DNA from 2 places in the Undibacterium sp. TC9W genome. Region 1 is predicted to be linked to the other one. Evidence: riboswitches for the same ligand, from Rfam matches in the RefSeq annotation. Region 1 holds a riboswitch; the other holds the start of a gene.
What was found. Region 1 has a riboswitch for cyclic di-GMP ahead of ACO0LN_RS03240 (putative Ig domain-containing protein). Riboswitches for the same ligand answer to the same signal wherever they lie in the genome.

Region 1 (16,527 bases):
ATATCCGCAGGTGTTCTTGATGCGGACATTGCCATTGACATCAATTCAGGCTGGGTATCACTTGATCCTGATGCTGTGCGACAAATTGCCTGATCATGGTCGCCAGGTCTTCATCATAGAAGTGCGAGAAGTGATCACCGTTTTCATCAAAGGACAATACCCCCTGCTTCAGGCCTGCAACCAGGAAACGGCCCACATCGGCATGCGTGACAAGATCCTTGCCACCGACATGCACGAGCACAGGATGCGGGATATCGGCAGTCCAGGCATCTGCTCTTTCATTGAACAGGCCATTCATCATATTGGCATAGCGGAACAATGATTCCGGCGTGCGGAAAGGTACGCTGGTCATGTACAGCAAGAAAGGGTCGGTACTGGTCAGGATGGTAGAAATCATCTTGCGGTCTTCACCATCATCTGAGGTTGCATGGGCACCATAGATGAGATCACAGTACTTTTGGGCGAAACGATAATTGGCAGCGATCTTGGGGAAAAGCGTGCGTATATTTTTTTCAAAGTCGGTGATCTTGATTTCATTCGACGCTGGCAACGAAACACCGCCATTCAGCAATACTGCCGATGAAATACGTTCAGGGAAAGCCGCCATGCTGCGCAGGCTGACCTGGGCACCGCTGCTCCAGCCAGCGATAGCTGCCTTGGCGATGCCAAAGTGGTCGAGTATCGCCACCATGTCTTTGGCATGGGTCAAGGAATGACATTTTTCCAGATCAAATTCATGAGTAATGGCTGGTACCCAGCGGCTTTCCCAGGTGATGACATGAAACTGATCAGACAAGCGCTGGGCCAGCGGGAACATGAAGTCAGATGGCATGCCATAGGCATTTGCCAGCACCAGCGCCGGTTTGCTCTTGTCACCCAGCGTCAACACACATAATTCAGTACCATCTTCAGCCGTGACCTGGCTGCGGTTGAAAGTCGTACCATTCTTTTGTTCATCCAGTTCCTTGATAAAAGCAGTCAGGTAAGTACCGTAATCAGCCCAACTCAGCCCCACATGCTTGGGCAGGCTGCGCGCAAAGTTCTTGATGGTGCGGTAGTAGCCGCCATAAAACACGGTGCGTTTATCGAACAATTCTTCTATCGCAGTCGCAGGAGTGTCGCGTTCTGGCACGAAATTGATGCTTTTCATGCCAAGCGCAGTATCAATTTTTTCCAGCATGGTCTTGACATTAAGGTCGCTGGAATTGGTCAGGTGATACACCTTCTGATCGCCAAAACCGATATTACTCAGATAGATCATGTCGAACACGCATTGATCGACCGGCACCAGATTGCCCGCAGCAGCGAGGTCACCGATGAGGCGCAAAGGTGTCTGCAATTTGCTCAGTGTTTCACGCAGGCGGTACATTTCCTGCGTCAGGCCGTAGATACCAAAGCGCGTGCCACCGCTGCGGCGTGATGCCAGCGGCCCCATGATGATGGCAGGACGCAGGATGCGGTAGTCCAGTCCGTTGGCATCACAGTATCTGGCGACTTCATGCTCGCCCTCATTTTTACTTCTCTCGTAAAAATTGTTGTAGTCTATATCGACGGAATGCAGGCTCTCCGGTATTTCACCAGCCACACGACCAGAGGTATAGGCAGTAGAGATATGCAGGTAGTGCTGGCAATGCACACGCCGCGCCAGGTCCATCACATTCTGGGTGCCGTTGATATTGTGGTGGTAGATTTCTTCCTTGTGGCGGTCTTCAAACTTCAGGCTGGCGGCACAATGCCAGAATTCGCTGATACCCGCCGCTGTGAGTTTTTCCAGATCATTCTTGCTGATCGCACACATGGTCTCGGTCATATCACCGAGTATGTATTCCAGCTTGCTGTCTATATCTGCTTTGGGGATAGGCTGGTTGTAGGCAGAGGCGCAGACAGCTAGCGCATCATATACACGCTGCTTGGCGTGTTCCTGCGATTCTCCCCTGACCAGCACATAAATTTTGCCACTCTGGCGCAAACGCCAGAACAGGAAATTACTGCCGAGAAAACCGGTAGCACCTGTGAGAATAATATTCTTTGTCGTATTGCGGTGACGGTTTGTCAGTTCCAGCAAATCGCCATAGCGATAATCAGTGAATTGATGTTCCATGGTTTGTCCTTGTATTTGTTTTGTATTTGTTTTGTCTATGTTTTTCTACATGTGCTGCGGATTAGGAATGGCCTATTCCATATAATTTAGTTGCACCCTGTCCAGGGTCCTGACCTTGTCGAGCACGGTGTCATCGACCACAACTTCCCTGCCACTGATTTCTTCTATGAGGAGTACGTATTCCACAAAACTCAGGGAATCAACGACATCGTTTTCTATAAGGTCAAGGTCTAAGGGAATATCGGACAGATATTTTTTCTTTGACAGCAACCACTGTTTAACTTCATTGATCTTGTCAAGACTGATAAGCTGGTTCAAGACTGGTCTCCTGTTTTAATAAATGGGTGTCGCCCAGCAGGGCCAATACTTTTTTCAACAATTCACGTGCGTGAAAATCCTGCCGCACCGGGTCAGCCAGCAGTGCACTGCGGATTGCCATGCCGCTGCTAAAACCGGCATCGCGGTACATCGCCGGGTTATAGAGGGACTCGATGGTGACCTGCACATATTTGTGCAAGTGTTGCGAGACTTTCTCCAGCACTTCTGGCGCATAATCATTGCTGATGCCATCTGCCAACTTGGCCAGCACGGCGCGACCAAAGGTGATGTGGCGCGACTCATCATTGCGGTGCGCCTCATTGATCTCGCGTATAAAGGGATGCACGCGGTCATCAAGTGCAATCTTCAGGTTGTAGTAATGGCCGACTTCTTCAAAAATGAAAATCTGTGCAAAGCGGACGAGGATAGTCAGCCTGGGGTCAAGCTTGAGTTCAGTAAGTTGTATTTTCTTGTTGCCATAAATCTTGCCCCCATAGTTTTCGCAGAATTTGGCGAAGTACCACATGTGCTGGTTTTCTTCGTCGATGAAGTGATGCAGATAATCATTGGCTTCTTTCAGCATGGGGGTATGCAAGAGTTCAGCAACACCTGCGATCAGTTCCTGCTCGCCCGTCACATTCAGACTGAACAGGTTGATGCATTCCCATTTGCTGAGCAGTTTGCGTTGCGCCTCGCTGGCCTGCTCGTAGTAAGCGGTGCCATGGATAGTCAGCAGTTCGGGGCTTACCCACCAGTCCTGCTCACTGATATCATCCACCCAGTCAAAGCGGGTGAAGCTGAAGACATGCCTGTCACGTGACAATTGCACCAGCCTGGCAAGGCGGTCTGTGTACATACTTTGGGCACTTTGGTTCATGCTCATCTTTATCTGTCTCCATTGATGCTGATCAATACGTTAAAATTTAGTCTAGCTATTTTTAGATGCCTCTTTAGCCACATTAATAAAAGTCCAACATCAGCGTCCATGGAATTTGATAGAATTTTTCATCTAAGTTTCTGGCACAAAATTTGATTTACAGAAACTTTGCAGACATACAAAAATAGCGGAGAAACACCTTGTTTGAGACGTGGCAGACGCATACCACCGGGGCTGGCCAGAGGGTATTTTTGTATTCAGGAATTGATCTCAGGCACGGACAGACCACTTTTCAATTAGTGGTAAAAAAAGCACAATCGGTCTTTTTTTTAATTTCGCTTAAACCTCTGGCATGCTGGAAATTTTCTTTAAATTAATGCTTTTAAAGCATTGTTCTTTAAGAGTGCGCTAGAATCCGTCATCACTATTTCTGGTACTGAAAATGCAGAATTTATCGATTCTTCAGGCTTTTTATGTGGGCCGGGCCAGTATTCAGGTAATCATCAAAGCTTCATATCGCAATTAAGAGTATGACGACTTCCGTTAGCGATAACACCCGGCAATTGGTGGAATCCATATACCAGCAAGAGTCGCGTCGGGTCTTTGCGACCCTGGTACATCTGCTGGATGACTTAGACCTGGCAGAAGAAGCCTTGCATGAAGCCTTCAAGGCAGCGCTGGAGCAATGGCCGGACAAAGGCTTGCCTGAATACCCACACACCTGGCTGGTCTCTGCAGGACGCTATAAGGCCATAGACAGCATACGCAGGCAAAGACGCTTTGACCCGCTGGATGAGCATGTAGAGGCCGTAGAAGCGCTGGTGGATGAAACAGCCCAGCCAGGCGAAACTGCATTTGAATCACCAGTCATGGAAGACGACAGGCTGCGCCTGATCTTCACCTGCTGCCACCCCGCGCTGGCAGCCGATGCCCAGGTCGCTCTGACCTTGCGCGAGGTCTGTGGCCTGACGACGGAAGAAATCGCCCATGCCTTTTTGACCCCCGCCCCTACTCTGGCGCAGCGCATCGTGCGTGCCAAGGCAAAAATACGTGATGCCAGAATCCCTTATCAGGTACCAGAAAAAGAAGAATTGCCAGCGCGCCTGCACAGCGTGCTCAGGGTGATTTATCTGGTCTTTAATGAAGGCTATTCCAGTTCTGCCGGTGACTCTGCCTTGCGCCTGGATCTGGCAGCGGAAGCCATACGGTTGACACGACTGCTACAGGAATTATTGCCCGAGCCGGAAGTCAGTGGTCTGCTGGCGCTAATGCTATTGCATGAAGCACGCCGCCCTGCCCGTACTGATAATCATGGAGAATTGATCGCACTGGAACAGCAAGACCGGCAATTATGGAACCAGACACTCATAGCAGAAGGCTGTACGCTGGTAGAGCAGGCTTTACGCTCTGGCCGCTTTGGCGCCTACACCCTGCAGGCGGCGATATCCGCCGTCCATGCAGAGGCGGCGACTTATGCAGAAACTGACTGGCCACAGATCGTTGGCCTGTATGATGCCCTGCTACGTGTTGAAGCCAGCCCCGTCATAGAACTGAACCGTGCCATCGCGATTGCCATGTGCACGGGCGAGTTAAAACATGGCTTGTCGTTGGTGGAAGCCTTGCTGGAAAAACAGGAAATGCAAAACTACCATCTGGCCCACGCAGCCAGGGCTGACCTGTGTCGCCGCAATGGTGACATGACGCAAGCGCGCCTGTCCTATGAACTGGCGCTGAAACTCTGCAAACAAGAGCCGGAGAAACGCTTTATTGAACGCCGTTTGCTTGCATTAAAAAATTAAAATCCCTGTGACACCCGTCAGTTTTACCCCAAAATTACAAGAAGTCCACTCACCATCAGGAGATATATGGCAAAACTGCATCACGTTCTTCCCACTTTGTTAATGAGCCTGCTACCTGCACTATGCCAGGCCGAAGCAACACCGATTTCACCCGGCCCGGCCTGCAAGTCTGCAACCCAAGCCATCAATGAAGAAGGATTTGTCGAGCTAGGCGGCATACCGCAGTGGGTGACCATCAAGGGCAGCCGTTGCAGTAACCCGGTTATCCTGGTCGTGCATGGCGGGCCTGGCAATACCATGAGCCCGTATGGCACGGCTATTTACGGCGCATGGGAAAAAGATTACACCGTCGTGCAATGGGACCAGCGTGGTGCAGGCAAGACCTTCGGCAAGAACAAACCCGGTGAAGAAACGCCTTTGACAATTGCACAAATGGCTGATGATGGTGTTGCCCTGGCGGCATATCTGACCCAACATCTGGGCAAGAAAAAAATCATACTGACGGGCAGCTCATGGGGCTCGATACTCGGTGCGCAGATGAGTCTGTCGAAACCTGAATTATTTTATGCCTATGTTGGTACTTCTCAGGTTGTCAGCTACAAGGCAAACCAGGCTAGTAGTTATAAACAGGTGTTACATCTGGCGCAGGCTGCCGGCGATCAGGAGACTGCCACAAAAGTAAGCGCACTGGGCCCTCCGCCGTGGACCAATCCGCGTAACTTCGGCATTTTGCGAAAGGCTATCCGCAAATATGAAGCACTGCGCACAGACCCTGCCCCAAAAACATGGTGGGCGTCTGATCCGGCCTATGCCACACCGGCTGCTCTGGCTGACTACGAAGCTGGCGAAGATTATTCCTTCCTGAAATTTGTCGGTTACAAAGGTGACGGCATGTTCAGCACCGTGAATTTTCCTGCTACGGCAAACAAATTCGCCATCCCGGTGTTTTTTGTCCAGGGCGCAGAAGATTTACTGACCATGCCTGAGATCACCAAACAGTATGTAGATAGCATTACCGCACCGCAAAAAGAGTATATCGTGGTGCCACGCGCCGGGCATGATCCCAATTTGCCATTTATTGAGGCACAATTAAAACTGCTCAATGAGCGCGTGCGAACCCTGAGCAATTAATGCTCACTGGCAATTTTTCAGATATCAAAAAAAGAAATTAAATATTTTTTTGAAGTAGTGTCGATTTACTGTCATGCCATTCGACTATCAGATGTGGAGACGCTTTCACACAATAATCCAACCAATTGATAATTGATAAAAGGAAATGACCATGCCACATCCTATCGCTTACCTGTCCTTCAATGGCAACTGCAAGGAAGCCATGCACTATTATGAACAAGTCCTGGGCGGCAAAATAACCGTCATGATGAGTGGCGCCGACTCCCCCATGGCAGCCATGATACCGGCTGAATCAGCCCACCGTATCCTGCACGCACGCCTCGAATTGCCAGACGGTGGCTTGTTGTTTGCAGGTGATTGCCCACAGCAAATGCCTTATGACGGCATCAAGGGCGTTTCGTTCACCCTGAATTACGATACCACCGAAGAAGCCAGCAAGATTTTCAACGCGCTGGCAGAAGGTGGCCAGGTGACCATGCCAGTGCAAGCTGCATTCTGGGCCAAGTCGTGGGGTATGCTGGTCGATAAATACGGCACGCCCTGGATAATCAATGGTGAACCGCAGCCACTGTAATCAGATCAACGCCATTCCATCCTTGCTGGAGCCACTATGAAATACCTATGCCTGGTTTATCTCGACAATGAACACTGGAATGCCTGCCCGGACGAAAAATGCGGCATGTATGCCCAGGAACTTGTTGATAGAGGTCATATGCTGGCAGCAGAACCTCTGCACCCTGTCCATACCGCCACCACGGTCAGGGTAAGGAACGGCCAATTGTCAGTCACCGATGGCCCATTTGCCGAAACCAAGGAGATGCTGGCTGGTTTTTATCTGATTGATGCCAGGGATTTGAATGAAGCCATACACCTGGCTTCAAAGATCCCGCCAGCCCAGCATGGCAGCATAGAAGTGCGCCCCGTGCGGGCACTGAACCTGCCAGCTGAGACAATGAGCACAAATTAAAGGAGAACGACATGCATAAACAATTTTTTGTCAATCTACCAGTCAAAGACCTGGCACGTTCCAAACAATTCTGGAGCAGCCTTGGTTACAGCTTCGATCCCAAATTCGCGAGTGATAACGCTGCCTGCATTATTTTCGGTGAAAACATCCTGGTCATGCTGTTGACAGAAGAACTCTTTGCCAGCTTCGCCCACAAACCAGTCTGCGATGCCCATGAGCGTGTCGAAGTCTTGCATGCCATGTCCTGCGATGGCCGCGAACATGTCGATAGCCTGATTGCCAAAGCTAAAGCTGCCGGAGCCACCGTGCCTGATGAGCCTGAAGATCATGGCTTCATGTATGCACAGGGCTTCTATGACCTTGATGGCCACGGCTGGAATTGCTGCGCGTGGGCCACGGAAGGTGAATGTAAATAAAACGGTATGGCTCGCCTGGCCTGCCTATACCGGAACAACAAATGAAAGGAAGACAAAATGCATAAACAAATTTTTGTAAATCTGTCTGTCAAAGACCTGCCTCGCTCTAAGGAATTCTGGAGCAGTCTGGGCTACAGTTTTGAACCCAAGTTCACGAATGATCAGGCTGCCTGCATGATCATGGGCGAGAACCTGTTCGTCATGCTGCTGGTAGAAGAATTCTTTGCTGGCTTCACCAACAAGCCCATCAGCGATGCGCATGAGCGTACTGAAGTGTTGAACTGCCTGTCCTGCGACAGCCGCGAACATGTCGATAGCCTGGTCGCCAAAGCCAGGGCTGCGGGTGCCACGGTGCCTAAAGAGCCTATAGATCATGGATTCATGTACGGACATGGTTTCCATGATGTCGATGGCCATGGCTGGGAATTGGTGTACATGGTAGCCGAAGGTGAGTGCAAATAAATCTGCGCAAGCTGAACCTGCCCCACCAAACCGCCTGTGCTTCAGGCGGTTTTTTTATGGACATGACTATCGCTTCCATGCAATTCGTCACGGCAGACTCAAGCTTGGTCACACAGTCCCTTACCTACTCCTGCTGACCCGGCATACTGATTCCATGTAAAACTCTTCATGTCGCAGGAAATATGAAATGAAATTTTTTAACCAGCCAGGCAAGTTATGTAGATTCACATCCTTTTTATGCCGCTTAATAAACTGTATCACCCTCAGCCTGCTGGCAGCAGCTTCTGCACATGCTGCCATGACAGATACGGCTTATGACATGCAACAAGGCATCGTCTATCAGCGAAACGGCGATGAAGTATTGACAGGTGATCTATACCGTCCCAAGGGTGATGGAAAATATCCGGTGCTGATTGCAGTACATGGCGGCGACTGGCGCTTTGCCGATGCCAGTCTGTATAAACACTGGGGACCGTATCTGGCAAAAAATGGCTATGCCGTATTTGCCGTTAATTATCGTCTGGTCAAAGACAAAACCAATCTCTATCCGGCAGCCGTACACGATGTACGCGTCGTCGTGCAGTTCTTGCGCCAGCACGCAGAAACTTACCAGCTTGATCCTGAACGCATGGGTTTGATGGGCGACTCAGCAGGAGCACAGCTTGCCACTATCGTCGCACTGGCTGGTGACCAGCCACCGTTCTCAGATGGCATGCAACCCACGACAACGGTCAAGGTTTGCATAGGCATTTATGGCAGCTATGATCTGACGGCGAAGTGGGAACATTCGAATCGCAACTACCCTGACAATAATATTGCCCAGGGTTTCCTTGGCAGCAGTTTGATTGACAACCGAAAAATTTATTTTGAAGCGTCGCCGCTGTCGTATGTGACGCGGGATAATAATCAAACGCAGTTCTTGTTGAGCTGGGGAGCGAAGGACAAATTCGTAGATCCTGCTGGGCAGTCGATTGCCTTCATGCATGCATTGAAGCAGGCGGGGTTTTCTGTGCGTTCAGTCGTGTTGAAGAATGCGGGGCATTATTGGGCTTCTGAGCCTATCAAGATACCTGGCAGTGATTCTGGATATTTGGCACCGCGATTATTAGAATTTTTGAAGGAGAAGCTGTAGGGGATATGCGGCTAAGTGTCTATGGTAAAAGAGGTGGTTATTCGCAGTACTTATGCAACAGGATATCGATTGAATTACCGTCCTCTCAAAGTCGTCATTCCACCGGGCTTGCGCTCCAGCGGCGTTCCTAGTAAACCATTTCAAGAATTAATTTCTGATTCATCGTATTGCATAGCTGCTTTTGAAATACTTTGCACGTCATTTACGATTGCAGGTCGGGGGTAGCCCGACAGCTACATTCTTTTCTTGTCTCGCCAAGAAAAGAATGCAAAAGAAGGCGCCCCAGGCGTCGTCGCCCCCTGAAGGGGGTTCCCGTTTGTGCAGTACAAAAAATGGGAAGGCCCGAAACTCGCTTCGGCCTTGCCCTTAGGAACATGCGCTTGCAAGCGCATGTCGTTACGCAGGCGCGCAGCAGTGCTCCCTACGCGGGCCGGCCGAAACCCCTGCTACACCTCAAACAGCGGTCCTTCTTAATCCATTTTCTGTACCGCACAAACGGCGTCGACGCAGGGGAACTGCAAAGTCAAAAACAACACCAACGTCAATTCGGCCTGTATTCATATTTCTCAAATTTGATTGATGAGCGTACTCATATGGACATAACAAAAAACCCGCCAATCAATCCGGCGGGTTTATTTATTTCACCAACTCATCTTACTTAAACTTCGCAGCCACTTCCGCAATCCGCTTACCAAACAATTTCGCCGTTTCCAGATCACCTGGCAGCGGGCCTTCTTCTGGTGAAGAATCGGATGGGGACTGCGTCATCAGGCCGCTGAAGCTGGCGATGTAGTTGATGTCATTGCGTTGTGCGGCTTTGCTGTTGGATGGCATCAGGCCTGTGCCTACCCAGATCATGGAGTGCTGTTGTGACAGGGTGAACAGGTAATGCAGGGTCGATAATTTGTCGCCATTCATGGAGGCAGAATTGGTGAAACCTGCGGCAATCTTGTCTTTCCAGACCTGGCTATACCATGGCTTGGAAGAAGCATCGGCGAATTTTTTGAATTGCCAGGACACTGATCCCATGTAAGTTGGAGAACCAAAGACGATAGCATCAGCAGCGGCCAGGGTTTCCCATTGGGCGTCGGTGATATTGCCTTCGGCGTCAATCTTGATGAGTTCGGCATCAGCACCGGCAGCGGCAGCACCTGCGTGTACTGCTTCTGCTGCCTTGGTGGTGTGACCATAACCTGAATGATAAATAATCGCGACTTTAGACATGTTTTACTCCAAATTTATATGTTGAGATTGCTAAGGAAAAAGACAAATCACTGACGCGTTTTTACTTGTTCACGTCAGCGATTTTCCTGTCTTTAGTACTTAATGAGGCAGATCAAATACCAGTACTTCTGCCTGTTTACCCTGCTCCAGCACGAGTTTTTCTTCGGCTGACATCATCACGGCATCGCCCTCTTTCAAGGCCATGCCATTTACCTGCAATTCACCACGTGCTACGTGGACATAGGTCAGGCGATCCTTTGCCAGTGCTACTTCCTGCTTTTGTTCTGCATCGAACAAGCCAATTTGCAAACGTGCGTTCTGGCGGATTTTGATGGAGCCATCGGCACCATCGCCAGAAACCACCAGACGCAAGCGCCCCTGTTTTTCTTCACGGCTAAATTCTTTTTCACCGTAGAGCGGCTCACCACCCAACTGGTCTGGCTGTATCCAGATTTGCAGCAGACGTGTGTGTTCGGTATTGGCCGGATTGAATTCCGAATGGCGCACACCGGTACCTGCACTCATATACTGCACATTGCCTGGACGTATCGTACTGCCGTTACCCATACTGTCTTTGTGCGCAATCGCACCTTCGAGCACATAAGTAATAATTTCCATGTTCTGGTGCGGATGCGTACCAAAACCCATGGCTGGAGCGATCCAGTCATCGTTAATCACACGCAGTGGGCCAAAACCCATGTGCTGTGGATCGTAATATTCTGCAAAAGAAAAACTGTGATGTGATTTCAGCCAGCCGTGCTCGGCGTGGCCGCGTTCTTGTGATGGTCTGAGCGTAATCATATAAGTCCCTTTCAAATTTCCTGAAGAATGTGTTCAGGTCATGTACACACTATATACATGCAAATTCTTTGACATAAGGGTAGAATTTCATATAACTCATTCAAATTATTTGAACAATCGTGAACCTGACCCTCGAAGCCCTGCAAATCCTTGATGCCATAGACCGTAAAGGCAGCTTTGCGGCGGCTGCAGCGGCCCTGGATAAAGTGCCCTCCGCCATTACCTACAGCATACGCAAGCTTGAAGAAGACCTGGATGTATTACTATATGACAGGCGTGGCCACAGGGCCAAGCTGACTATCGCCGGGGAAGAATTATTGCTCCAGGGCAGACATTTGCTTAATGCTGCACAAGAGCTGGAGAACCGTGTAAAACGTGCCGCCAGCGGGTGGGAGGCGGAGCTGCGCATCGTCATTGATGGCATCATACAATTCGACGACATGATCCCCTTGATCAAGGAATTTGAACAACAGGGCTGCGGTACACGCATCCGTATCAGCCAGGAGATTTTGTCCGGCGTCTGGGAAACCATGGTATCTGGCCGTGCTGACCTGGCCATAGGCGCTGCCTATTACGGGCCGGATGCGATACGCATGCAGGGTGAATTCCAGACCCGCTTGCTGGGCAGCGTGGAATGGGTGTTTGCCGTGGCACCACAACACCCGCTGGCGCAGGCAGCAGAACCGCTGACACCGGCGATTTTGCAGGCCCACAGGGCGATAGCCATAGGTGATACTGGCCTGACTCTGCCATCGATGACGGCTGGCTTGCTAAGCGGCCAGGACACCATGACCGTGCCCACCATGCATGCCAAGCTGGCAGCGCAACTGGCTGGCCTGGGTTGCGGGCATTTGCCACGTCGCCTGGCATTACCACATTTGCGCAGTGGTGCTTTGATAGAAAAGAAGACCAGCGCTCACCGTCCGCCAGAAGATAACCGCCTCGTCTGGCGTAATGCCAACAAGGGCAAGGCTTTGCTGTGGTTTTTACAGAAGTTGCAAGACCCTGTCGTGCAACGCATGTTGATAGGTAATTGAAGAACATCCATGCCAACAAAACAGATGATGCAAAAATACATAGGACGTTTCGCCCCCTCACCGACCGGCCCCTTGCATATGGGTTCGCTGGTGGCTGCCATGGCCAGTTACCTGGATGCCAAAGCCCACGATGGACTATGGCTGCTGCGTATGGAAGACCTGGATTTTGACCGCAATGTCAAAGGTGCAGACCAGCACATCATCAATTCCCTGCAACGCAGCGGCATGGTATGGGATGGCGACATTACCTGGCAAAGCCAGCGCCAGCCTCTGTATGAAGCTGCCTTGCAAAAGCTGGGCAATAATCTTTACCCTTGCGCCTGTTCACGCAAGGAAATTGCTGATTCGCGGTTGCGACTGGGTGACGCAGCCAGCCAGATTTACCCAGGCACTTGCCGTCACGGGCTGGCAGCAGGCAAGACAGCGCGCGCCTGGCGCTTGCGCGTGCCAGATCAACTCTATCGCTTTGAAGACCGGCTGGCTGGCACGCAGCAGCAAAACCTGGCGACCGAGGTGGGGGATTTTGTATTGAAACGCGCTGACGGCTTCTGGGCCTACCAGTTGGCGGTGGTGGTTGATGATGCCGCGCAAGGCATCACGCATGTGGTGCGTGGTGCTGATCTGATAGATTCCACTGCAAGGCAAATCTATCTGCAAGAATTGCTGGGCTTGCCCACGCCGCATTACCTGCATGTGCCAGTAGTGACCAATGCCGATGGCGAGAAATTATCCAAGCAAACCGGGGCACTGGCTTTTGACCGTGGTGACAATGATGTGCTGCATGAAGCGCTGATACCGGCAGCACAATTCCTCGGACTGGATTTACCTTTATCAGTCACTGATATACCAGCTTTCTGGCCTCTGGCGATTCATGCCTGGAAAGAAAAAATAGCCCGTGTGGCATCGCCATAAAACAAGGGCTGCATTGCAGCCCTTGGTGATACTGCCACTCATTGACGAGCGACTGGCAAGCAACTCATAAGCAATTAATACGCAATCAATGCTCTGGATGTTCCCTGCCGCGGCCATGACCATGGCGCTCATGCTCATCATAGCGTCTGTCATCCTTGCGATAGTCGTCACGCCTGTAATCGTCGCGCCTGTATGCATCATGTCTGTAATCATGGTCACGATAATACCCATCGCGGTAGCGAGGCACTACCTGGGTGTTGTACCAGTTTTCCTGCACAAAATACACGGGGCGATTGCAAGCATTGTAGCGATAGCAATGTTTTTCCCATTTATTTCTATGGCCTGGCGGCACCACCAGATACATGGGTTGCTGGACCACATTCACCCTTTGCACTATGCGTGGCTCAGTATAAATTACCTGAGGCTGAGGAAAATTACCAATATCTACCCGACCATAGAAACCTGGTTGCCCGAATTGCATAGACACACCCACATCCTGCGCCTGACTCTGAGCTGTCATGAATAGTGCGGCGCAGGCTGCGCCTGCGAGCATTATCTTTCTGCATGTCATGGTTTTCATTTCAAACTCCTTATTTGATACTGCTCACAGGAGCATATCCTGTGATTACACCTATAACGCTTGAGCGGCACATCTGTTGACTTCTGTCGTCAATATTCTGGCTGAGCACTGGCAAAGCTTCTGTACGCTAACCAACATTCCCTCATGTCATAGCAAATAAAAACGCATCAAAAATATCTATTTGCAACTTACTTGACAGGAAAATCTGCAGCCCATTGTTGTGCTTTTTGATCAAGAACAGCGCGGCGTTCAGCTGGAATTTTTGTTATCAATTGCGCCAAGGTGGATCTATTTGACATACAGGCATATTGCGCATCACGCTTGCCGAATTGACGCTTGAGCACACATTCCAGTTGATGGGCACCAGCCACATCTTCGTAGGCAGTTTCCAGCGCTTCAGGCAATACCGTTTGATAGCGCAGTACCAGTTGAGCCGACATGCTGCGATAAGCAGGATCATTCGCTCCGGCCTGATGGGTGTATTTGACAGCATCTTTCAATGCGGCGTAGGCATCAGCATTTTTTTTGATGTTCGGGATACCGGGATTGGATGTCGTTTCACTTGCGCCATCACCACCGCTCATGGTCACTGACCAGCCCGACTTTTCAGTGATTTTTTCTTCCAGGCAGGCGAGGCGGTTATTTGCTTCAGCGGCGACATAGGTTTGTGCCTCCACATTGCCCTCTGCAGCGCGTTTGCGGTTCTTTACCAGCCAATCCTTGAAATCGGCGCGTAAAGGTTTTGCGGTAATCAAGTCGCAATCGTCCAGGCTGATTTTTGCAGCCTGAGAACTTAGGCAAGTGAGTGCCAGACCAAGCAGAAAAACAGTGCGGGAAATTATTGAAGAATTTTTCATGTGTAATTTGTTATGTTCAATTCAAAAAAACGGATACGAATCCTGGCAAGCGATGCTGCCATGATGGATTTAATAATGGAAATGATTTTACAAATTAACACTTTTGTTTTATTCAAAAGCCAGCAAAACAACTATTTGCTTTTTCCATTATCAAAGCGAAATCGAAGTTTGTCTTAGCTGCATGATTTCAACAATCCTTGACATTTTTCCGCTTTCATTTGGGCGGAAATATTTGTACCCTGAATCTGTAATTTCAATTTCAAAATCTTGAGGGCAAACCCGTTGAAAAATGGGGACGCAAAGCCACCGGCCTAAAGCGCATCTGCGCCATGGTAGCGGGGTTGCCGGTGATGGTGTCTGCTTATTTTTGGCACGATACTATTATTCGTCGAATCACCGCCCTCTGCTTATATCGGAGTGCATTTGTGATCATCGAAAAAAAGTTGTTCTTCACCATACCCAAGCCACTTGGCTTGTCTTGCTTGCTGATCAGTGCAAGTATCCTCAGCGCTTGCGGCGGCGACAATCCACAAGTCAGTCAGTCCAGCATTGCATTACCACCTCAGGCAGTGGCAACTGGAACGACGACACTGGATATAACTGTCCCTGTTTTGCCGCCTGATGTGGCTGCACAGGCGACACAACCGACCTTTCATCTGGCTCCGGTTTTGCTTGATCCACCGACGGATATTGATGCGACTGACAGTAGCAGGTCGGCCCACATTCCAGCAGCGGCGCTGAGCATACCGCGAGAACTGCAAGCAGTGCGTGGGCGCGGTTTGACTGTCGGTGCAATTCGCTCTTTGCCACGACCACAGCTGGCACCACCGCCTGCAGGTGAGAACGCACAACCTATGGCAGGCACCTCTGTCGTTTCTACCTATACGCCTGCGCAAATCCGCGCTGCGTATAGTCTCCCTGCGCTCCCTGCCAGTACCAGTGGATTGACTGCAAGCCAGGCTGCACAGCTTGGTGCAGGTCAGACGATTTATATTGTGAATGCAAATCACGATCCCAATATCGTTGCAGAACTGAACGCTTTTAATCAAAAGTTTGGTCTTCCCGCATGTACAGTAAAAAGCATTCCTGCAGGTACAGCCCTGCCATTACCAGCAGCGTCAAGCAGCGCTTGTGAGTTTTCTGTCGTCTATAGCACCAGTGCAGGTAGCATGACCAGTACAACGCCAGCATTCGATTCTGGCTGGGCTACGGAAATTGCGCTCGACGTGCAATGGGCACATGCCACAGCGCCATTGGCCCGTATCATTTTGATTGAAGCTGCGGATTCCTCCATGAGTAACATGGTGGGTGGAATCAAACTGGCCAACGCAATGGGGCCTGGCATCGTCTCCATGAGTTTTGGGTCATCCGAAGGAAGCTGGACAGCTGGAGTCGAAAGCACGTTCACCACCGCCAAAATGACCTATCTGGCTGCAACCGGCGATAATGGGCCAGCCGTTGAATGGCCTGCAGTTTCTCCCAATGTTGTCGCCGTTGGTGGCACCAGTCTCACCTATACAGGTACAACACGTGCGGAGGTGGCCTGGTCCAATACCGGAGGTGGAGTTAGTGCATACACGGCGACACCAAGCTATCAGAACAATACAGTGCCGGGTGTGGGTACACCCGCCCGCAGGACCGTCGCTGACGTCTCCATGAACGCTGACCCGAACACTGGCCAGTACGTCGCCGTCATGACGCCAGGAAGCAGTGTTGTAAACTGGGTCAGTGCAGGCGGCACCAGCCTTTCCACGCCCCAATGGGCCGGGGTGATTGCCATCGCCAATGCGACTTTGGCGCAAGCTGGCAAACCAGTTCTGGGTGCACCGCATGCTGTCCTGTATAACAAAATTGCGACAACTCCTGGCAGCTATGCCAGCAGTTTTGCCGATGTTGCGAAAGGCAGCAATGGC
Region 2 (16,527 bases), on a different contig from region 1:
GCAACCCTCTGAACATCATCAGCATGGCTGCCATCTCTTGCCCAGCCGAAGTGCGCAATGACATACGCGAGCAGATAGAAAGAGCCGATCATCTGATACAGGATTTGCTCAGTTATTCCGGTGAGGTGCGCCTGAATTGCCAGCCTGTTGATATGGCAGAACTGATTGATAACATCATGGCACAACTACGCCCTACTGCAATGGCGAATGGCGTACAAATCAGCAGCGATATCGAAGAAAATGTACGCGGCAATATAGACCGCATGCGTACTGAGCAAATTTTGAACAACCTGCTCAATAATGCACTGGCAATGTTGCGCGGCAGACCAGATGCCCGCATCCTTATCGAAGCAACGACAGACAAGCAGATGCTGAGGCTACGCATCTGCGATAACGGTCCCGGCATACCAGCAGAACAGAAAGCCGATTTGTTCCAGGCTTTCAAAAGCCGCCGCCCTGGTGGCACAGGTCTGGGCCTGGCGATAGTGCGCAGGCTGGTGGAGGCCCATGGCGGCTGCGTTGCACTGATCCCTTATCCCGGCTGGAATTGCTGTTTTGAATTTTATCTTCCCACATCACCATGACAACATGAGCATGCAAACTATTTTACTGGTCGATGATGAGCCAGCCTTTCAACGCCTGTGTGGCAACTGGCTGGCCAGCCTCGGTTATATCGTCAAGGTCGCGGCCACGGCAGAACAGGTACATGCCTTGCTGGCGGAGAACAGCTTTGATCTTGTCTTGCTGGACCTGGCTTTGCCACCAAGCTTCACACCCGATGAGGGCCTGGCACTATTGCAAGCATTTGCACCTGTACCTGTAGTCGTCATGACTGGTCATGCAGACCGTGAACTGGCACTACGTGCCATCAGCCTGGGGGCCTGGGATTTTTTACCCAAGCCACTCGATCCGGATATCTTGCGCGTCGTGGTAGATCGCGCGCTTAACAAAAGCCGCCTGGAACGAGAACTCGCCGTATGGCGCGCCCGCGCCCTGCCAGACGATAACAGCATGGGCCTGATAGGCATCAGTGCCGAGCTGGCGGAATTGCGCTCGCTGATACGCCGCATTGCACCTACCGATGTACCAGTCATGATTACCGGCCCCAGCGGCACTGGCAAGGAACTGGTGGCACGCGCCCTGCATGCCCAGGGCAAGCGGGCAGGCAAAGCATTTATTGCCGTGCATTGTGGCGCCATACCTGCAGAATTATTCGAGAGTGAATTATTTGGTCACTGCAAAGGCAGCTTCACCGGTGCCGACCGTGACCGCAAGGGCTTGATCGCTGCAGCTGATGGCGGCACGCTATTCCTCGATGAGGTAGGTGAAATGCCCCTGCCCATGCAAGTCAAGTTATTGCGCTTCTTGCAGTCTGGCAGCTTCTTTCCCATAGGGGCACGCGAGGAGTTGCGTGTCGATGTGCGCATAGTCGCGGCGACGAACCGTGATCTGGCAGTCATGGTCGAAGAAAAAAGTTTCAGGGATGATTTGTATTACCGCCTCAAGGGCATACAAATGCGCACACTGGCACTGGCAGACAGGGCAGAAGATATTGCCCTGATAGCTCAGGCAATTGCGGCCAGATCAACACCGCCAAAACGCCTGACGGCTGCAGCGCAAGAGTGGCTGGTATCTCATGCCTGGCCCGGCAATGTCAGGGAATTGCAGCATTGCCTGCAAACGGCAATGGCACTGGCTGGTGAGATGAACGAGATCGTAGTAGATGATCTGGCACTGGCTTGCGGTGAAGTTGCAAGCGATGCGCCTGCGGTGGATACCGGTTTATTGGAGGAACAGGTAACGGCTCTGGAAAAGCGCCTCATCGTCGGCGCGCTGAATGACAACCAGCACAACCATACGCATGCAGCAAAACAACTGGGTATTTCACGCGTAGGCTTGCTGAACAAAATGCGCAGGTATGGTTTGCGTGAGTAAGCAACACAAGCTTACTCTGTAGGAGCGGCTTCAGCCGCGAATCTCTGATCCTGAAAAATAGCAGCCATGGCAGGTCGTTCGCGGCTAAAGCCGCTCCTGCAAAATTCAGATGCCTGGTCACCAGTACTTTATCAGCGCTTACTCAGTATTAATGTGCGGCAGAAAAAAGGCGACTCAAATCCAGCACAGGTATGCTTTGTCCATTTTGCTCAAAACAGGAGATCGCCATATCTTCCCAGCCGGCCTCATCGAGACTGCTTGCCTGTTTATCATCAACCAGCACACGCACAGGTGGGGCCGCCAGATGGATGGCACCCAGGCCTGCAGTATTGCTGACAGCATCATGAAATGCCACCAAAGCCAGGATATTGCCCGTGCAGGCACGACCACCCAAGCGCACAGGGAGTTGCATGACGGGTACGGCACGCTTTTGCCAGAAGATGATCTCCCGCATATGCGCGGGTGCAAGAGGCACCTCAAAGCTGTCCTGCGCATCCATGATTTGTATGAGTTCGCGCTGGCCGATGGCGACTTGCCTGCCATCGCCTACGTCCAGTAACCAGGCATTTGCGCTAGACATGTTCAGGCTCCATTAATGAGTAGCAGTGATTTGTGCGAAGGCACCATACTGCATTAAATGCCGGGCATCGCTGAGACAGGCCAGGCCGTTTTCAAATGGCATGACAGCCTGCACTGGCGTATAGCCGGCACGCATGGCAACAGGCAAGGCATAGTCGCTGCCGGATTGCTGATTGAGTACCCTGACATCATCACACAGCAAGCCCAGAAAACCCTTGCCGGTAGCCAGCATGACACAGGCGCGGCGTGCTGCAGGTATCTTGTCCAGGGTCTGCAATTCACCATTCAGGCTCAGCACCGGCCAGCTTTGTCCCAGGTAAGCGATGCGCCCTATGGCAGGCGCAACTGCGTCCTGGCTGACAAGATCAACAACAGATTCCACTGCACAGACATCACCCTGCGGCAGCATAAGTTGCATGTCATCGATGCGCAGTAACAGGCGGTTGCGCACCTCTGTTTTCATTCCCGGCATCATCGCTCCCATGATCAGGCTCCTGTCAGGCGGTTAATATGCTGCAGCAAGGCATCTTCACTGAAGGGTTTGACGAGGTAGGCATCGACCCCGGCGGCATCGCCCTGCTGCCTGTGTTTTTGGGTAGAGCGTGAAGTGATCATGATGATGGGAATGCGCTTGTCGAGCTTGCGGGCGCGTACATGACTGGTCAGCTCCAGGCCATTCATGCGTGGCATTTCCATATCGACCAAGATCACGTCGGGCAGCACTTCATCGAGTATGGCAACCGCATCCAGGCCATCAATGGCAGTACGCACTTCATAACCTGCATCGCGCATGATTTGCGCAGTAGCTCGGCGTGCTGACAATGAATCATCGACCACAAGCGCGGTGCGCACATGTGTTGCTTGTGATTCTGCCTGCGACGGCAAACCAGCATGGGCATCATCGATATTGATGTATTGCTGGGTCGATGCACGCAACAACTCAGGCAGATCGATAACGGGTGCAACACTGCCATCACCCAGAATGACTGCACCTATGGTGCCCTGGATTCTTGGTACATAGCGGCCAAATTTCTTGACCACGACTTCGCGGCCATCGACCAGTTCCTGCACTTGTATTGCGCAGGTTGCGCCGGTATCGGTGCTGACCAGCAAGACCGGATAGCCATAGCTGCGCGCTTCCTTGCGATGGTCTTGCATGCCCAGCAAGCTATCAAGCTTCAGCAGTTTATGCACTGCGTCGCCAACACGATAGACAGGCTGGTCAGCCAGCGTATCAATTTGTGCATCAGTGATGTAATGGATATCAATAATACGACGGCTGGAAATCGCCATCATATGACCAGCCACGCGCGCCATCAGGGTATGTTCGGACAAGAGACTGGCTGGCAGACGCAATTCCACCACCAGGCCCTGACCAGCGACTGAGCGCAAATTCAACGATCCTTTCATTTCCAGTATGCGTGCATGCACCATGTCCATGCCTATGCCACGGCCAGAAGTCTGGGTGCTGCTGTCGCGGGTAGAAAAACCTGGCACCAAAATCAGCCTGGCCAGTTCTTCTTCGGACAAGATACGCTCGGCACTGATCATCTTGCGCTTCAAGGCGGTACGGCGTATCGCCGCATAATCCAGACCGGCACCATCATCCTTGCAACGGACGACAATGGAATTACCTTCGCGGGCAAAGCTCAGTTCTATCAGGCCATCTGCCGGTTTATTCGCAGCCAGCCTGCTGGCAAGTGTCTCTATGCCATGATCAACCGCATTGCGCAGGATATGCATCAGCGGGTCTGTCAGGTCATTGAGCATATTGCTGTCGATATTGGTATTCGCCCCCAGGATATTCAGGTTGACCTGTTTATCAAGCAAGCGACAAGTCTGGCGCACACTGCGTTGCAGGCGCGAAACGATAGTCGTGACTGGTACCAGCCGCGTGCGTATGACAGCATGCTGGTTTTCCATTTGCAGGCGGCGCTGTACTTCCAGCAGCTCAGCCAGGCCATGCAATTGTTCGTCGATATGGCTGGACATTTCGAAAGCATCGGTGCGGGCCTCCACCAGTTGTGCGGTGATGGTATGCAGCTCGCTGTAACGTTCAAATTCCAGTGGATCAAAGTCACCATCAGTAGTGCTGATGCTGGCTTTTTTCTGCGGGCTGCTCATGCCGCGCACATCGACCAGGGTTTCGAGGTCAGCAATCAATTTCTGGAACAGGACATCGTGTTTTTGTATGGCTTTCGATTGCTTTTGCGTCTGTTTCAATTGCTCCTGGATTTGCGCATTCGAGATAACATTTTCACCTGCGAGGCGCAGCAGTTCATCCACCACTTTAGCGGGTACACGCAACATCGGTTCAGTCGCATGAGAACCAGATTCGACCAGGTCCAGTACAGCGCCGGAAGACTGCGGGAGCGGGGTATTTGCAACGGGCGCAGTGACTGCAACAGCTTCGTTGCGTGCAACAAATTCACCACTGTGCATATAGCTGACATAATCGCAAATCTGCTGCAGCAGCTGTTGCGACTGTGCCGGTGCTGCACCGCCATCGACCACGGCCTCACCCATTGCTTCGAGACAATCACCGGCCTCGGTCAGCAATTCTGCCAGTGCATTGTCAGGCAGGCTTTGTTTATCAGTGAGGGCAATCAACAAATCTTCCAGATGATGGGTGAGGTTGGCAATGCCCGCTATACCCACGGTGTTGGCAGCGCCCTTCAAAGTATGCGCGGCACGCTTGGCTTGCTCTATGTCCTGCATATTACCGGCACCATTTGAAAATTTTTCTATGGCGCTGGTAAAATTACCTACCTGCACAGGAAGTTCCTGCAAGAGACCATCGAATAATTCTGTATTCAGATCATCTGGCAGTTGTATGGAGACATCGCTTTCAGTGATGGCAATCGCAGTAGCCCCAGTATCGTGATCGTCTTCTATCAGCTTGATATTGATGAGTTCGGCGAACAGCGATTCATTGCCAACCATGACTGCGGCCTGCGACCAGCAAGGGTCCATCAACAGTGATAATAATTCCAGTGCGGCGATTTCTTCTTTCGGTGCCAGCAGGTAGTTATTCAAACTGGCTGGCAGTGTTGCCAGCAGGCTGGATTGCTGCGCATCCAGCGCCTGGGTCTGTGCGGCCACCAGACCAGCAAGCAAGGACAAAAATTGATGCAGCGCAGTCAGGCCTATGGATTCTGAAGTAGAGGCAATGCGCAACAAGGCTTCGACATAGTTTTGTAGTGCCAGGCCGCGCTGTTCTTCATCGTCACCAGCAGCGATCACTGCCGCCAGGTCTTCCGCCAGCATATCGCTCATCAAGCTGAATTCCCTGGCAAACAGGGTCAGCATATCGCTGCTGATTTCTTGTGCGGCAGCACTGGTCTGCACGTCACCCACATCTATACCCGCATACTCACTTCCTTCTATAGTCTCTTCTGCTCCCGCCTCTGTATGCTCAGCTATGCCTTCATCAGCACTGTTGTCACCCTGTTGCAACTCAGTGTAGGTGGCACCGCTTACTGCTTCTTGCCTGTTCCATGCCGGGTCATAAACAACATCGAGCAGACTGGCTGCGATTTCTGGGTTTTCTGCATCAGCAATAGCATCCATGAGCATCAGCGGGAAGCGCTGCAGCAAGCCCAGTTCGGTTTCGTTGACGGCATCTGCATCTGCGGATCTCATGATGACAACGTCAGCAAAAGCCTGGCAGGCATCTGCCACTACGTGCAGGTTCAACTGACTTGCACAACTTGAAAAACCCAGCAACTGCGCCGCATAAGCTTGCAAGGTTGCCGCATCATTGTCACCACCCTGGGCAAAGTGTTCATCCGCTGCCAGGCTCATGATGAGCGCATCCAGCGCTTCATGTAATGCTGAAGTTGGTGTATCTGCTGTATCTACTGTATTTACGTATACCGGGGATGTTTCTGGCTCAGTGATTTCTGCAGTTCCAGCTTGTGCAGCTTGTGCTTTGTGTACATCTGCTTGAGTCAATAAGACGATCTCTGCCGTGGCTGGTGCAGGCACCAGGAACAAAGGGGGAGGCTCTTCCACTTCAGCTACTGGTGTCAGCGGATCGCTATTCAGCAATTGCCTGAGCTCACAGGAATCACCAACGCTCAAAGGAATAGGCCAGCTGGCTGTCGAAAGATGATCTATCAGGGTTTCTATATTCTTGTCGCCATGATTCAGGGCATGGCTGGCCAGCAAATCTGGCCATTCGCTGAGCAGGTGATATTCTTCATCCGTAAGGCGGCGGTTCTGGTTATACAGGCTGATGAGGTTACGTTCTATCAGCGCACATACCCAGTGCAGGCCGGGCATGTCAGCAGCACAGGCTGCCGCGCGTATGCGGCGCAATTGCTCGATATAACAAGCCAGCGCACGGGTGACTACCGCGACATCCGTTGAGTGAGTGGCATCTGTTTCCAGCGCGTTGAATACCTCATCAAGGGCACCGAGGACGACATGGCTGAAATCTGTAGCCTGGTTTTCTAGCTGTTCCATACTGCCTCAGACGGGTAAGTTGGAAAGAAAGAAACCTGCGCAATGCCTTGCGCAGGTTTGAGTGGTGGTATCAGGCTGCCAGTTTGAAGACGCGTACGGTAGATAACAACATTCTTGCGTATTCCACCAGATTGGTGGTTTGCGCAGATTGTTCATCGAGTTGCAAGCTGGTTTCCTGATTGGTTTTCTTGATCTGTATCGCTCTGTCCAGCAATTCCTGGCTGGCCTTAGCCTGACCATGGGATTTGATGGCAATCTGCTGTACTGATTCCACCAGCTCAGTGGTCGCATTTTGCGTAGCCTGCATTTGCAGACCGGCCTGTTCTGCCAGACGGCTACCTTCTACCACCTGGGCAATTGCCGAGTTCATGGTGTTGACCGTATCTGAGGTTTCCAGCTGTATGTTATTGACCAGGCCAGAAATTTGCAGCGTCGCTTGCCGCGCATTTTCTGCCAGCCTTTGCACCTCATCCGCAACCACCGCAAAACCGCGACCAGCTTCACCGGCAGATGCCGCATGCATACTCGCATTCAAAGCCAGGATGTGGGTACGTTCTGCAATCGCATTAATCAGGCCGACCACGCCGGAAATTTCTTGTGAACGTTCACCGAGACGTTTAATCCGTTTTTCTGTTTCACGTATGATGTCGCGGGTACTGTTAATACCGCCCACCGTGCTGTTCACCGTATCCATCGCCAGTTGGGTTGAGCGTATCGCATTATCAGCAGCGCGGTTACAGGTTTGGGCCAGATCGGCAATATTGCGCATTTCTTCAGAAGCGGTCGATAATGAAACGGTAGTGTGTTCCACTTCCAGCCTTTCTTCCGCTGCTGCGGCCATCACGTTATCGGACTGGGCTTTCACTTTCAGCGTGGCCTCGGTCACGTCGGCAGAAATATTACTTACATCACGCAGCACTTTTGCAGTTTCACTGGTCAGCATGTTCAAGGCATCGGATACTGCACCAGTCACGTCGGCAGATACCGGCACTTTGACGGTCAAATCCCTGCTCGCGAGTTGCGCCACGGCCTGCAACAGAACCAGTACGGATTCATTGAGTTTTTCATTTTCATCTTCGATGGATTTGCGGCTGGCTTCACGCTCATCCACCATCCTGTCGAACTGGCGTGAGAGTTTGCCGATTTCGTCCGGTTGTGTGCTGCGTGCCCTAACGCTGGCATCACCCTGCGTCAATTTCTGCATAACGCCAATCAGATGTGAAACAGGTTTGGTGATACTACGCGTCATCCAGTAAGCAACACCTGCTGCCAGCAAGATGGATAAGGCTGCCACCAGAGCCAGGATGTTTTTCGCATTCAGGTAAGTGCTATCGGCTGCGGCACCATCCTTATTCACCAATTTTGTTTGGTAGTCGATTAGATTATCCATCGAAGAAAACCATTTTTCCTGATCGGCTTGCAAATTACCCAGCAGCCAGGTTGTGGCTTCCGTCTTTTTACCTTCAGTCGCCAGACGCAGGAATTCCCTTTGTGAAGCACCGTATTTATTACGTGCCTCGGTAGCGGTCTCGAAGATACCTTTTTCTTCTTCACTGGCAATCAGTTTTTCAAACCCGGCGATGTTTTCATCCTGGTTTTGCCTGCGTGACAAAATCAGTTGCTGTTCTTTTTCTACTGCCGATTGGTCGTTCAGGAGCAGCATATTGCGCATGGAGCGCGCATTGGCATTAACATTACCAAGCATCTTGTAGGCCAGCACAACTTTAGGGTAGCTACCATCCACAATGCGGTGAGTACCGTCATTGATGCTCTTCAGGTTGGACATCGCCAGCCAGGCCGTTACCGCCAACAGCAGCAACACCGCTGTAAATCCCAGACTGAGCCGGATACCAATATTCGGAGTACGTAATTTCATTTTGCTCTCCACAAGAAAAACATCGAAGACTGCTTGGTCAAATCAATAGCTGGGGATCAGCCGATTCCAGTTTTTAGTTCTATGCTCTGTAGTTCTGTGCTCTATACACTGCGGCTGAGTTTTTCAAAAAAACTTTCATGATTGAAGTCCAGCCAGACTTTGTCATCCTTGACAAAAGCCGCTGGTACATGGGCTTCCAGCGTGGCGGGCAATTGCGGCATCTGGGTGATGGTGCGCAATTCGGTCAGTGGTTGCGGATAACTGTCTATCAGCATGCCAACGGCATTTTCTGCCTTGTCCAGTATCAAAAACAATTTCGAGGCGATGACTTCTGACCTGCGGCCACTGAGTACCAGGCCCAGGTCAAAAATGGGTACCAGGTTGCCGCGCAGATTGATCAGGCCAAGCAAGAAGGCTGCGGCACCTGGCAAGGGAGCAAGCGCCTGTGGCCTTATCACTTCACTCCCTACCTCGGCTCTGATCAGCAAATTCAAAGAGCCTACGCGGTAGCCATAACGCTTTCTTTCGACTAGTGGTGCCACATCACTCCACAGCAAGTCGCCAGGTGGAGTGAAGCGCTCAAGGGCAACACTGGGTGGCAGCCATTCTTTGGACTGTCCGGCATTGCTGGAAGTGACTAAGCTCATGACCGCCCCCGCAGATGGGTGATGCGTTACAAAATTTAAAATCAGGCAGCGATTTTGAGTTGATCAATGATCTGGTCAGCTGTATAGGGCTTGGCGACATAGCCTTTGGCACCTTGCAACTGCCCCCAGATTTTGTCGGCTTTTTGCGATTTGCTGCTGACAAAAATAATAGGGATGTCTTTGGTTGCCGGATCTTGCGTCAGGCTACGACAGGCTTCATAGCCATCCATTTCTGGCATGACGATGTCGAGGAAAATAATCGAGGGTTTTTCGGCCTTGGCTTTTTCCAGCGTGTCCTTGCCGCTGGATGCAGTGACCACCACATAACCGGCATCAGTCAATATGCTTTTGATGTTGGCCAGTTCAGTCGTGGAATCGTCAACAACGAGTGCTTTTTTCATACCCATGATGTACTCCCGAAATGTGTAAGTGAAACGCTCTGATCCCCAGAGCAAAGGTAAAAATATTGGGCTGATCTGGTTTCAGGTCCCCATCGCCAGGCCATGATTCTTTTCCATGTCAGGCGCTGTCTCCGTTGCACTCAGGCTCTTTTCGACGACGGCACGGAACTTCAGATGTTCTACAGGCTTGGTCAGATAACTGCTGCATCCAGACAGCGAGCCGCGGATACGGTCAAACGGAGAGGACTTGCTGGTCAGCATGACCACGGGCGTGCGCTTGGTTTGTGGATGGCGGCGTATGATCTTGCAGATTTCATAGCCATCAGCACCAGGCATGACGATGTCGAGGAAGATGATGTCGTAGTTTTTCTTTTCCAGCATCTGCAAGGCTTGCTCACCGGTTTCAGCGCAGTCAGAAGCGATCTTCATCGAGCGCAATTCCAGGTCTATCTTGATTCTGGCAGTAGGGCTGTCATCCACGATCAGGGCACGGTGACCACCCTGCAAGACCGAGCTTGACGGATTTTTTTGCAGCAGGGGCTGCACAATAGCTGCTTTGTCCATTTCTGCCTTCTGAGCAACTGCTGCACTGAGTGGAAATGCTGTTTGTAAGACTTTTTCCAGTTCATCTGCTACCTGATCCAGCAAAGCCAGCATCTTGGTTGGTACCAGAGGATGCAGTAAATGATATTTGCCTGGCTGTGCCTTGCCTGCATTGGAAATGAATACCGTTGCAGGTTCGGGAATATTGCGTGTTGCTATAAGCTCCTGTAAAGCTGCTCTGGCCTGGCTATTATCCGGGTCGAGTATGACGATGTCAGGGTCAGCAGACTGACTGGCATCGCACAAGACATAGGAATGCCTGCGTCCGCTCGCCATGGTCAAGCTAAGCACGCTGCGCACCAGACGCAATTCATACTCAGACAAACCGAATACACTAATCAGAATTTTTTTAGAAGCGCCGGGAAGCGCCGTAGAAATGCTATTCATGAGCACATGCCTCTTAACGAAAAACCGCCAATGCGGAATACGGTACCTGGCTACCCTGCCGTGTTTAGCGAGGGCCCTCTAGTTTTGCGTCCCACGCTTTCGGGTGGTTTGCCTTTAAACAACAACAACAACAACAACAACAACAACAACAACAACAACACTGATATTCTCTCTATTGATTATCTCTTGTGGATAGAGAGGAACATCAGCCACAGTGCTTCATGCGAAGCACCGTTACCCCAATGTAGTTCAAGAATTTGAAGGCTACAAGGAAAAAGTTAACATTTTTTTGCTTTTTATTTTTTCATGCAAAAAATATAAAATTTAGCCTTGCTGGCAAATTTTTGCATATTTTGTGAGCACTTCAGCAATACCCTGCTCCAGGCATTCTACGATGACGGCATGGCCTATGGAGACTTCGAGTAAGCCGGGTATGGTCAGGAATTTGGCCAGGTTATCCAGGTTGAGATCATGCCCTGCGTTCACTCCCAGACCAGCATCCTGGGCACACTTGGCAGCAGCCACAAAGCCCTGGAAAATCTCTTCACCTTTTGCTGTTCCATAATGCTCAGCATACGGCTCGGTATATAACTCAACCCGGTCAGCGCCGAGTTCTTTCGCCAGGTGCATATCCTGGCTGTCGTAATCAATAAACAAACTGCTGCGTATGCCCAGCGCCTTCAGTTCAGCCAGAACGGGGCGTAAAAAATCTGCATCCTTGCGCAAATCCCAACCATGGTCAGAAGTCAGCTGATCTGGCGCATCCGGCACCAGCGTGCATTGCGCAGGCTTGTTGCGCTTCACGACTTCCAGAAAGTCTGGCGCCGGATAACCTTCGACATTCAATTCCACACCACGCGTCTGGCACAGCACGCCGAGAGTTTCGACATCAGAATAACGCGCATGCCTTTGATCCTGACGCGGATGCAGGGTAATGCCCCGCGCACCAAGGTCCAGGCAACGCGCAGCAAAGGCTTGCACATCAGGATAATTACGGCCACGTGAATTGCGCAGCAAGGCGATTTTGTTGATGTTGATGGAGAGTGCGGTCATGGTGATTCCAAAGTCTGGGCAAGGTAATGAAAAATTGCTGGAACAATTTTCTGTTCAGGTATTCATCATGAACTTGCTCGCAAGTTTGTACAAGTAACACAGCGGGGTGATTTACTGGTGCATCTGTTTTTTTGCTAATCTATAAAAAAACCAGCACAACAGTGCTGGCTTTACGGTACAAACTCCAGGCAAGCTTACTGCTGAAAAGCCAGCAACTGCGCGCCCTCAGTCACCTGATCACCAATCGCATACAAGACTTCATCAATGACACCATCATGCGGGGCAGAAATCGTGTGCTCCATCTTCATCGCTTCCATGATCAACAACGCATCACCCTTCTTCACTTCCTGCGCCTTGTTGACGAGCACGGCAACAATCTTGCCTGGCATGGGTGCTGTCAAACGGCCAGTTTCAGCCTCGGCTTCACCAGCATGCGCCAGTGCATCAATGTAATGCAGGTCAGTATGCTTGCCCTGGCTGAAGACATGGAAATGCTCACCATCGCGTACTACCGTGGCAGCCACGGTCTGGTCTGCAATCTTGATGACGATATCATTTTCATGTGCCAATGCCAGTCTGACTTGCACTTTCGATTCGCCTGCCTGTACTTGCCAGCCATCTGCCAGGTAAGTCACTTGTACGTCATGCGTCTGCTCTTCTTCCGTGAACTGCAGGCTACGTTGCATGAGGCTGTTCATGCGCCAGCCATGGCTGGATTGCCATGGGTCGCTGCTACCGTTTGTGGATTTTTCTGAGTTCAACAGGGACACAACCGCCAGCGCCAGCGTCGTCAGGTTCGCTGCTACTGGTGCCGGGAATAGTTCAGCCTGATTACGTTCTATCAGACCAGTATCCAGGTCTGCGCCAGAAAAGGCCTTGCTGGTCACCAGGCGCGACAGGAAGGCGATATTGCTGTTCAAACCGACGATCTGGTATTGCGCCAGCGCCTGCGCCATGCGGGCCAGTGCTTCTTTCCTGTCCTTGCCCCAGACTATCATCTTGGCGATCATGGGGTCATAGAAAGGTGAAATCGTATCGCCTTCACGCACGCCGCTATCGATACGGAAAGCCGCCGGATCTGTCGCGCCACCTAGTTCAAAATTCACAGCAACAGGGGTGCGTGCATGACGCAAAGTACCTATTGATGGCAAGAAACCTTTCTCAGGATTTTCTGCATACACGCGCGCTTCAATCGCATGACCATGTATCTGTAATTCATTTTGTTGCAGCGGCAGTTTCTCACCGGCAGCAACACGCAATTGCCACTCCACCAGGTCAGTACCGGTGATCATTTCTGTCACCGGATGTTCTACTTGCAAGCGGGTATTCATTTCCATGAAATAGAAAGAACCATCCTGGTTGGCGATGAATTCCACCGTGCCAGCGCCGACATAACCCACTGCTTTTGCCGCAGCCACGGCAGCATCGCCCATGGCAGCGCGGCGTTCTGCCGTCATGCCGGGTGCAGGTGCTTCTTCGAGTACTTTTTGATGACGGCGCTGTACCGAACAATCGCGTTCGAACAGGTAGACGCAATTGCCATGGGTATCAGCAAACACCTGTATTTCTATATGACGTGGCCTTTGCAGGTATTTTTCTGCCAGCACTTTATCGTCGCCAAAAGAGTTGATGGCTTCGCGTTTGCAGGATGCCAGCGCGTCTTTGAAGTCAGCAGATTTTTCAATAACGCGCATGCCCTTGCCACCGCCACCAGCACTGGCTTTGAGCAAGACCGGGTAACCGATGCGGTCAGCCTCGGTATGCAAAAAATCTGCATCCTGGTTATCGCCATGGTAGCCAGGTACCAGCGGCACATTGGCTTTTTCCATCAGGGATTTTGCCGCAGACTTGCTGCCCATGGCTTCTATCGCCGAGGCTGGCGGGCCTATGAAGGCAATGCCATTTTTGGCACAGGCTTCAGCGAACTCACTGTTTTCTGACAGAAAGCCATAGCCCGGATGTATTGCCTGCGCACCCGTCGCCAATGCGACTTCTATGATCTTGTCGGCACGCAGATAACTTTCCTTGGCAGCAGCAGGGCCTATCAACACTGCCTCATCACAAACTGCGACATGCTTGGCATTGGCATCGGCTTCGGAATACACAGCGACAGTCTTGATGCCCATGCGGCGTGCGGTAGCAGCAACACGGCAAGCAATTTCGCCACGGTTGGCGATAAGGATTTTGGTAAACATGTCTCTAACCTTTTGGGTGGATGTATCTACGATAATTGACTACGATTTTCTTAACCAGAAAAAGGCTTCGCCTTCCTCTTTGTCTCCATCTTTTCTCTGTGGCCTCTGTGCTGAAGAAGTAGGGTCTTTTTCAAGAACAACTACCAGCCTTCGCTTCTACCTTGCCACGTGTTTTCAGGCCAAGCTTGTCCAACAAGACACGGTCATCCTGCGCTTCTGGATTAGCTGTAGTCAGCAATTTATCGCCGTAGAAAATCGAATTCGCACCAGCCAGGAAACACATTGCCTGCACTGCCTCACCCATCTGGCGACGGCCGGCAGACAAACGTACACGCGCCTTCGGCATGGTGATGCGGGCGACGGCTATAGTGCGCACAAATTCCAATGGATCGAGCGGATCAAGTCCGTGCAAAGGTGTGCCTTCCACCTGCACCAGATGATTAACCGGTACCGATTCAGGATAGGGATTCAGATTTGCCAGTTGTGCGATCAGACCAGCCCGTTGGCGGCGTGATTCACCCATACCGACAATGCCGCCACAACAGACTTTCAAGCCGGCACTGCGTACATGACCCAGGGTATCAAGCCTGTCCTGATAATCACGGGTGGAAATGACGTTGCTGTAAAACTCGGGGGCGGTGTCGAGATTATGGTTGTAATAATCCAGACCTGCATCTTTCAAACGCTGTGCCTGCTCTTCTTTCAGCATACCCAGCGTCGCGCAGGTTTCCAGGCCCATGGCTTTGACTTCACGCACCATCGTTTCGACTTTTTCCATGTCGCGGTCTTTGGGTGAGCGCCAGGCGGCACCCATGCAAAAACGGGTTGCACCATTTTCACGGGCGGCCTTGGCAGCGTCCAGTACCTCACGCACATCCAGCATTTTCTTGGCTTCGACACCGGTGTCATAACGTGCCGCTTGCGGGCAATAGCCGCAATCTTCTTCGCAGCCGCCGGTCTTGATGGACAAGAGTGTCGCCAGCTCTACATCACCATCAGGGAAGTTGGCGCGATGTGCAGTTTGCGCCCGGAACATCAAGTCATTGAAGGGCAAATCAAACAGGGCCAGTACTTCATCCACGGGCCAGGTCTCGGCTTCTATCTTCTTGACCGGTGGCTGGAATTGCATGGCTTGCAAAGTCGTATCAGTAGCTTGCATCTTTGTTTCCTTTTACTTCAATTGACTCAAATCCAGATACGAGGCGGCGGCTTTTGCCTTCTCGTGATCAGGAACATTCAAACGGGGAATATGCCCCAGCATGGGTGCTGCTATGCGCTCACGCAGGGCGGCAATATTTTCTTGGGGGTACAGCATGCTGGTATCAACGGTATTGGCAACCCAGCCTGCCAGCCTCAAACCGCGAGCGGCGATGGCTTCAACAGTCAGCAACGCATGATTGATGCAACCCAGGCGCATGCCGACTACCAGTATCACGGGCAAATCCAGGGCTTGCGCCATGTCTGCGGTAGTTACTTGCGCATTCAGGGGTACACAAAAACCGCCTACGCCTTCGACTACCACTCCATCTGCCAGTGCACGCAACTGCTGATAGCTGTCGATGATATGCGGCAGTGCTATCTCCACTTGCTCCAGTTCCGCCACGATATGCGGCGCTGCCGGTGTCTGCATCAGGTAAGGGCATACTAGAGCCAGCTCTGCCTTGACACTGGAAGCGGCGATCAGAATATCGACATCTTCATTATGCAGGATGCCATCACGCATTTCTGCACCGGCGGCTATCGGTTTCATACCCACTGCCTGTAAACCTTGTGCCTGCATTGCATGCAACATCGCAGCACTGACCAGCGTCTTGCCGATCTCTGTATCAGTACCGGTCACGAAAAAGTCATGCTGCCGTTTTTGCATCAGGCCACCTCGGCAAAACACTGGGCCACATAACTCATCTGGTCGAGGCGGTTAATCGCCTGTACCAGTTGCAGTACCTGGATTTCTGTATGCGCGGCAGACAAGGTCACTCGCAAGCGAGCTGTACCAACTGGCACGGTAGGCGGGCGTATCGCCCCTACCCACAGTCCCTGGTCCATGAGGTTGCCAGCCACCCTCAGCATGGCGGCATTGTCACCAATGAGTACGGGTTGTATCGCAGTGTCCGATGGCATGCCTTGCCAGACTTGCAGATGCAGGCCATCGCTAAACAGGCCTATCAGTTTTTGCAGATGTGCACGTCTTTGCTGGCCTTCTTCACCTGCAATAATATCGATGCTGGTCAGCAGTGCATGCGCCAGTGCTGGTGCTGCGGCAGTCGTATAGATATAAGCACGAGCGCGTTGTACCAGCCATTCAATCACGGTAGCATCAGCCGCAACAAAGGCCCCACCGACACCGGCAGCCTTGCCCAGCGTACCCATGTAAACCAGATTCG

Region 2: linked by a shared signal. The riboswitch ahead of ACO0LN_RS20475 (response regulator) and the one ahead of ACO0LN_RS03240 (putative Ig domain-containing protein) in region 1 are both predicted to bind cyclic di-GMP.

Annotation. Positions count from the first base shown of each region.
Region 1 covers NZ_JBMPPJ010000002.1:212,013-228,539, reverse strand. Annotated here, with positions in the region: gene ACO0LN_RS03320 (alpha/beta fold hydrolase) at 41-2,101, opposite strand; gene ACO0LN_RS03315 (hypothetical protein) at 2,174-2,419, opposite strand; gene ACO0LN_RS03310 (diiron oxygenase) at 2,397-3,302, opposite strand; gene ACO0LN_RS03305 (RNA polymerase sigma factor) at 3,827-5,095, shown strand; gene ACO0LN_RS03300 (alpha/beta fold hydrolase) at 5,162-6,226, shown strand; gene ACO0LN_RS03295 (VOC family protein) at 6,378-6,800, shown strand; gene ACO0LN_RS03290 (YciI family protein) at 6,837-7,193, shown strand; gene ACO0LN_RS03285 (VOC family protein) at 7,205-7,609, shown strand; gene ACO0LN_RS03280 (VOC family protein) at 7,667-8,071, shown strand; gene ACO0LN_RS03275 (alpha/beta hydrolase fold domain-containing protein) at 8,259-9,203, shown strand; gene ACO0LN_RS03270 (flavodoxin family protein) at 9,858-10,427, opposite strand; gene ACO0LN_RS03265 (pirin family protein) at 10,527-11,228, opposite strand; gene ACO0LN_RS03260 (LysR family transcriptional regulator) at 11,348-12,265, shown strand; gene gluQRS (tRNA glutamyl-Q(34) synthetase GluQRS) at 12,275-13,177, shown strand; gene ACO0LN_RS03250 (hypothetical protein) at 13,263-13,757, opposite strand; gene ACO0LN_RS03245 (hypothetical protein) at 13,946-14,614, opposite strand; cyclic di-GMP riboswitch class I at 14,877-14,963, shown strand; gene ACO0LN_RS03240 (putative Ig domain-containing protein) at 15,040-16,527, shown strand, end outside.
Region 2 covers NZ_JBMPPJ010000015.1:111,258-127,784, forward strand. Annotated here, with positions in the region: gene ACO0LN_RS20435 (ATP-binding protein) at 1-584, shown strand, start outside; gene ACO0LN_RS20440 (sigma-54-dependent transcriptional regulator) at 595-1,935, shown strand; gene ACO0LN_RS20445 (chemotaxis protein CheW) at 2,084-2,515, opposite strand; gene ACO0LN_RS20450 (hypothetical protein) at 2,528-2,998, opposite strand; gene ACO0LN_RS20455 (hybrid sensor histidine kinase/response regulator) at 3,001-6,981, opposite strand; gene ACO0LN_RS20460 (methyl-accepting chemotaxis protein) at 7,052-8,857, opposite strand; gene ACO0LN_RS20465 (chemotaxis protein CheW) at 8,959-9,504, opposite strand; gene ACO0LN_RS20470 (response regulator) at 9,546-9,911, opposite strand; gene ACO0LN_RS20475 (response regulator) at 9,987-10,895, opposite strand; cyclic di-GMP riboswitch class I at 10,934-11,018, opposite strand; gene ACO0LN_RS20480 (pyridoxine 5'-phosphate synthase) at 11,220-11,948, opposite strand; gene ACO0LN_RS20485 (acetyl/propionyl/methylcrotonyl-CoA carboxylase subunit alpha) at 12,143-14,143, opposite strand; gene bioB (biotin synthase BioB) at 14,274-15,302, opposite strand; gene bioD (dethiobiotin synthase) at 15,315-16,010, opposite strand; gene bioF (8-amino-7-oxononanoate synthase) at 16,010-16,527, opposite strand, start outside.